Regions from separate parts of the Terriglobus albidus genome, predicted to be linked through region 1. Evidence: riboswitches for the same ligand, from Rfam matches in the RefSeq annotation. Region 1 holds a riboswitch; the other holds the start of a gene.
What was found. Region 1 has a riboswitch for cobalamin ahead of FTW19_RS25275 (ribonucleoside-diphosphate reductase subunit alpha). Riboswitches for the same ligand answer to the same signal wherever they lie in the genome.

Region 1 (3,411 bases):
ACTGCTTTCTCGCAATCGTCGATGGAGAGCCGGCGGCGACGGCAGTACTGCACGTGCATGGCGGTGTAGCGCTCTTTGCCGGTTCTGCGACTCTTCCTGGTTTGCGACGGCGTGGAGCACAGTCAGCGCTGCTCAACGCACGTATGCGTCATGCCTGCGCACTGGGATGTGACCTCTTCATGATGGTGTCTGAGCCAGGCAGCACTTCACAACGTAATGCTGAACGCAATGGTTTCCGTATTGCCTATACACGGACGAAGTGGCAGCTTGTTCCACCGGCGATTGGTTAACCGAAAACTGGGTGTCCCATCCATCGCGTACGGGGTCCCCGACGAACTTGTTCGTTGGGGTGTAACGCGATGGGTGGGATGTAGGTAAAGCCGCAACAATACGATTCGAGCTACGCTCGAATTTCCCACCCATTGCTACGCAATGGATGGGGCACCCAGTTTAGTGGTAGTTCTTAAAAACGAAACGCTCCCCGAAGGGAGCGTTTCCTGTTCTTGATCACGCTTACGCTGTGACCGGCTCGGCGATCTCCTTGAGACGCTTCTCGAGCAGAGCTTCCAGCTCCTCGAGCGCCTTGGAGAAGCCCTCGATGCCTTCCTTCAGCTTGTCATGAGCCATGCGGTCCTCGGCATGCATCTTCTCGAAGGTAGCCTGATCGATCGTGATCTTCTCGATCTCCTGCGCCTTGGCCTTCTCAGCATCCAGCTTCTTCTCGAGCGGTGCGTCCTTGGAGTCCAGCTCTTCGAGCAGCTTGGGCGAGATGGTCAGAAGGTCGCTTCCGGCCAGCTCAATGATCTCGCCGATGTTGCGGAAGCTGGCGCCCATCACCTGGGTCTTGTAACCGAACTTCTTGTAGTAGTTGTAGATGCGGGTAACTGACTGCACGCCGGGGTCATCGGCGCCGGTGTAGTCCTTACCGGTGTCCTTCTTGTACCAGTCGAGGATGCGGCCGACAAACGGGGAGATCAGCGTGACCTTCGCTTCGGCGCAGGCAATGGCCTGGTGGAGACCGAAGAGCAGCGTCAGGTTGCAGTGGATGCCTTCCTTCTCCAGCTCCTCAGCGGCTTTGATACCTTCCCAGGTCGAGGCAATCTTGATCAGGATGCGCTTGCGGCTGATGCCGGCATCTTCATACTGCTTGATGATGTCGTGAGCGACAGCGATCGTCTTCTCTTTGTCGTAGGAGAGGCGAGCGTCCACCTCGGTCGACACGCGGCCGGGAACGATCTCAAGAATCTTCTTGCCGAAGGCGACGGCCAGCGTCTTGAAGGCTTCGGCGGCAATCGCCTTATCGTCGGCGTTGGCGCCGGCCTTCTGCTTGGCTTTCTTCAGCACTTCGTCCACGATGTGCGAATAGGCGGGCATGATCGCCGCGGCGGTGATCAGGGACGGGTTGGTGGTGGCGTCAGTCGGCTTAAATTTCTCCATCGACTGCATATCGCCGGTGTCGGCTACGACGGTTGTGTACTGCTTGAGCTGCTCCAAAAGGGTCGCCATTGGAAAGTTCTCCTCGCACTTTAAGACTACACCTTCCAGAGGAACAGCTGTTGTGGTCCTACCAATACATCGCTCCCCGCTGGAATCCATAGCCCCGCCCACATTTCCACATCGACCGCAATATCTTGGGTTGCTTTCTAATGGATCGCAAGCTACTGTGGAGGAACTTCACGATGTGCAGGGAAAGACCGGTGGAAACCCGGCACTGTCCCGCAACGGTTAAAGTCCGAGCACCTGCCGTGAGGAATACGCAATCATCGTCCCCGCGGAGGGAATGGCGTGGTCAGCGGCTCAGGTGCCTTTTTTGCGCTCGCACCCTGGAAGCCCTCCTCTCCCGCCACGACCGCAGAGGCCGGTGACAAGGAGCTCATGAGCGATGGCCACCCTCTCCACCCATCCCATTTCGCAGACCTCACTGCATGATGTACATCCGGGTTTTCCCGCGCCTGCCTCGGAAACCGCGGTCATGCATGTGCGCAAGCGCAACGGCTCGCTGGAGCCGGTCGACGTCAATAAGATCGTGCGTGCGGTACAGCGCTGCGCCCAGGGCCTGAATGGAGTCGATGCGATCCGTGTCGCATCGAAGACCATCGGCGGCCTGTACGACGGTGCAACCACCCGGGAACTGGACAAGATTTCCATCGACACCGCCGCGGCGCTGATCGCCGAGGAGCCGCAATACTCACGCCTGGCGGCGCGCCTGCTGCTGGCCACCATTCACAAAGAGGTGGCCAACCAGAACCTGCACTCGTTCTCGCAGTCCATTGCTTATGGAAACGCCGAGGGTGTAGTGAACAAGGCGGTTGCCGAGTTTGTGAATACGCATGCCCGCAAGCTGAATCACGCCATCGACGATGAGTTCAGCGACCGTTTCGAATACTTCGGCCTGCGCACCGTATATGACCGCTATCTGCTGCGCGACCCCATCTCGCGGAGCGTGATCGAGACGCCGCAGTACTTCTTCCTCCGCGTCTCTTGCGGCCTGGCCGGCACACCGGCCGAGGCGATCGAGTTCTATCGCCTGATCGCCTCGCACGAGTACATGCCCTCTTCACCGACGCTTTTCAACTCCGGCACCAAGCATGCGCAGATGTCGAGCTGCTACCTGCACGACTCTCCTTCAGACTCGCTGGAGTCGATCTACGACGCGTATAAGTCGGTGGCGATGCTCTCGAAGTTCTCCGGCGGCATCGGCCTTGCCTTCCACCGCGTCCGCAGCGAAGGCTCTCTGATCCGCGCCACCAACGGCCTGAGCAATGGCATTGTGCCGTGGCTGCGCACCCTGGACTCCTCAGTTGCCGCGGTCAACCAGGGTGGCAAGCGTAAGGGCGCCTGCTGCGTCTACCTCGAGCCCTGGCACGCCGACATCGAACAGTTCCTGGAGCTGCGCGACAACACCGGCGATCACGCCCGCCGCACCTACAACCTGAACCTCGCCAACTGGATCCCCGACCTCTTCATGGAACGCGTGGATGCCGACGGCATGTGGTCACTCTTCGACCCGAAGGATGTTCCGCATCTACCTGATCTCTTCGGCGATGCCTTCAAGGCTTCGTATGAGCAGGCTGAGGCAGACAAGAAGTATGCGCGCCAGGTGAAGGCCCGCGATCTCTACGCCCGCATGATGCGCACGCTGGCGGAGACCGGCAATGGCTGGATGACCTTCAAGGATGCCTGCAATGTGAAGTGCAACCAGACCGGCGCTCCCGGCAACACCGTCCATCTCTCGAACCTGTGCACCGAGATCACCGAGGTGAGCAGCAAAGACGAGACCGCAGTCTGCAACCTGGGTTCCATCAACCTGGCCCTGTATCTCACTCCAGAAAGCAAGTTCGACTTTGCCAAGCTGGCCGAGACGGTTCGTATCGCTGTACCGATGCTCGACCGCGTGATCGACATCAACTA
Region 2 (3,411 bases), 1.8 Mb from region 1:
GGAGTATGCCAGCGAATATGTCTATCGCAGCGAGGCACGTCTCAAGCAGGCAGCCGTGATCGTCGTCTCGCAGTCGGGAGAGACTGCTGATACGCTGGCGGCTTTGCGCAAGGCCAAGGAGATGGGGCAGAAGACGCTTGCGATTACCAATGTCGCCACCTCGTCCATGGCGCGCGAGGCCGATGTCGCGCTGACCACGCAGGCGGGCGTAGAGAAGGCGATTCCGGCGACTAAGAGCTTTACCACGCAGCTTCTGCTGCTGGCAGTATTGGCGGAGCAGGCGGCTGCGCAGCGGGGTTTGCCGGCTATCGGGCTGGAGAAGGTTGTGCCGCAGATCATTATTCAGATGCGTGCATGGCTTCCGCGCTGGCAACAGGTGGTTGCCGTAGCGGCGGGCCGTCTGCAGGCAGCGGAGACGTTTCTCTTCCTTGGCCGCGGTGTTCACTATGCGATTGCCCGTGAAGGCGCTCTGAAGCTGAAAGAGAGCAGCTACATCCATGCCGAGGGCTATCCCAGCGGAGAGCTGAAGCACGGACCCAATGCCCTGGTAGGCAGCAAGACTCCGCTGGTGATGCTGGCGACCGTCGACCACAACGACGCCGAGAGCGTGCTGCGTTACGAGAAGGTGATGCAGTTGATGCAGGATATGCGTGCGCAGGGAGCTCCGATTCTGGCGATCGCCAATGAGGGAGACGTCCAGGCGGCGGCGTTGGCTGACGCCATTGTGGAGGTGCCGGCAGCGCCCGAGCATCTTCTGCCGATCCTTGAGGTTGTGCCGCTACAACTCTTCGCCTATTTCATGGCCATTGGACGCGGAATTGACGTGGATAAGCCGCGCAACCTCGTGAAGTCAGTGGTAGTTGAGTAGGTTCCTGCAGGCATGGTTTGTGCTTGCAGGTATAAGTACGGCTGTGCTCTTCTGGTCGCTCAGAAGTACATATGGGAGATGGTCCGCTGATGCAGTCTCGTCCTGTACGGCTTGAAGTTGCCGTGGACTCCACAACGTCGCTGAACGCCGCTCTTGAAGGAGGCGCCGATCGGATTGAGCTGTGTTCGGCTCTCGCCGACGGCGGACTCACTCCCAGTATCGGCTTTATCGGCGCCGCGCTGCAGGTAAGTGAAGTGCCGGTGCATGTGATGATCCGTCCGCGCGCCGGCGACTTCCTCTATACCGAGGAAGAGCTGACAGTGATGCGGATGGACATTGAAGGCTGCAAAGAGGTCGGTGCTCATGGTGTCGTCTTCGGCGTCCTGATGAAGAACCATACAATCGACGTAAAGCGCACGCTAGAGCTGGTGGAGCGGGCCCGGCCGATGAAGGTGGTCTTTCACCGAGCCTTCGATGTTGCGGCAGATCTGGAAGAAGCTCTTGAAGATCTGATCCAGTGTGGTGTGGACGAGGTGTTGACCTCGGGCGGAGACGACTCCCTGGAGCATGGCCAGCAGATGGTCTCTTCGCTGGTGCGGCAAGCCACAGGGCGTATTCGGATTATGGGTGGCGCCGGCGTGACAGTACGCAACGCCAGGCAGCTTTGGGATGCGACCGGTGTCGACTGGCTGCATGGATCCTTCCGCGGCGAGGCCATAGCCGGCAGCAGGCTGGCCATGGGAGACGAAGAACGTGAGCTGGTGCGGATTACTTCGCGGGACGATGTGGCGCGCGTCAAACATTTACTGACAATTGAGCGGCAGCCTGCCGTGTAGAATCTGCAATACACGCGAGCAACTGTGCCGAGTGATCTTCGTGGGGTACACATGTTTCCACAAATTCCTGACATCAGGGAATTGCGAGACATGCCCTGACCCTGCGTTTTAAGAGAATCGACGCGGTGAAATGTTCGGGAAGCGCGGTGAGATTCCGCCACTGCCCCGCAACTGTAAGCGCACGTCACTCCTTGGAGCATCACTTCAGGAGGGGCGATCAGCAGCCGGCCATTTCTCACTGTTCTTCAGGGACGGGAAGGGAACGCCCAATCTTTCTGCTGGAATGCGTAAAGTCAGGAGACCGGTTTCACTGTGACCAGCCAACGTTCCGAGGGGGAACGGAGGAGTCTTATGAGTATTCCTGCAGGCCGTCTGCGAGCGGCCATTCTAGCCATACTGTTATCTGCTTCCGCGGCACATGCCGTCGTTGTTCGCGGGCGCGTAACCAATCAATTGGGCGCCGGCGTGAGTGGTGCACGGCTGCAGCTTCTGCTTGGCAATAGTGTCGTCGCCACCGGTGTGAGCGGACCTGAAGGCGAATATGAGCTGCGCAGCTCTGAGGGCGGGCGCTTTCTGCTGCTGACCTCCAGCCAGGGTTTTGCGACGACACCATCACGCAGCTTTTACGGCGGACGGCTGGACCTCGTACAGCAGGATGTCACGCTGCGTCTCGATGAGCGCAAGGATGAGATCACGGTGACCGCCACTGGTCTGCCGACAACGCTTTCCCAGACCAGTTCTTCGGTGAGCCTGATTCAGCCGGATGCTCTGTGGCCTCGCTATGGCGTCAGTGAAGAGCTTCGTCTGATGCCCGGAGTGCAGATCGTTCAGAGCGGACAGATGGGCGGCCAGACCTCACAGTTCGTGCGAGGCGGCCAGTCGGATGGCAACCGTGTCACCATCGACGGTATCCCGGCTGAAGATATGGGAGGCCGTTTCGATTACGGCAACCTGGCGAGTTTTGCACTGGATACTATCGAAGTCCATCGTGGTCCGGACAGCGTAACGGTTGGGTCCGGTGCGACGGCGAGCGCCGTGCGTCTGGTTACGCAGCAGGGAACGACGATTCATCCTGTCCTGCGATACACCGGAGACGCCGGAAACTTTCATACCTGGCGGAATGAGGGAGATCTGAGCGGCTCCGCACGTAAGCTCGATTACCTGCTCGGTTTTTCGCGCGTAGATTCTTCGAATGCTCTTCCCGGGAACCGCTATCACAATGCGACCTCTGCGGCGAACCTCGGCTTTGCGCTCAATGCGAAGACCTCTTTGCGCTTTACCCTGCGCAATACCGATGCCGCGGTGGGTGTGCCGAATGCGCATGATTTCTACGGCATCTCCGATAACGCCAAGCAGGCTGACCAGATTCTGATCTCCGGTGCAGCTCTGGATTTTCAGGCAACCAGCGCATGGCACAACCTGGTGCGCTATGGTGTCACGCGCAAGCGGGAACAGTTGTTCCAGTTCTCTCCGGTCGGCACTCCGATTACGAGCTTCGGCTTTACGACCTACTACGGTCGTCCGGTGACGATCACCGGAGCGAATGGATTTTCGGTAAGCGGCCAGGCGGCGATGGATTTCGGCCTTGCCTATCCCACGCGTTCTGACCAGGTGAGTAACCGCGACCAGCTCTACTATCAGACCGACTATCGCTTCTCGCAGCATCTGGCGGTCCTGGGCGCTTTCCGCTATGAGGACGAGCGCGGC

Region 2: linked by a shared signal. The riboswitch ahead of FTW19_RS18075 (TonB-dependent receptor) and the one ahead of FTW19_RS25275 (ribonucleoside-diphosphate reductase subunit alpha) in region 1 are both predicted to bind cobalamin.

What each region holds. Positions count from the first base shown of each region.
Region 1 covers NZ_CP042806.1:6,317,227-6,320,637, forward strand. Annotated here, with positions in the region: gene FTW19_RS25265 (GNAT family N-acetyltransferase) at 1-290, shown strand, start outside; gene FTW19_RS25270 (transaldolase) at 514-1,506, opposite strand; adenosylcobalamin-variant (AdoCbl-variant) riboswitch at 1,674-1,750, shown strand; gene FTW19_RS25275 (ribonucleoside-diphosphate reductase subunit alpha) at 1,883-3,411, shown strand, end outside.
Region 2 covers NZ_CP042806.1:4,538,541-4,541,951, reverse strand. Annotated here, with positions in the region: gene FTW19_RS18085 (SIS domain-containing protein) at 1-868, shown strand, start outside; gene FTW19_RS18080 (copper homeostasis protein CutC) at 958-1,704, shown strand; cobalamin riboswitch at 1,816-2,028, shown strand; gene FTW19_RS18075 (TonB-dependent receptor) at 2,056-3,411, shown strand, end outside.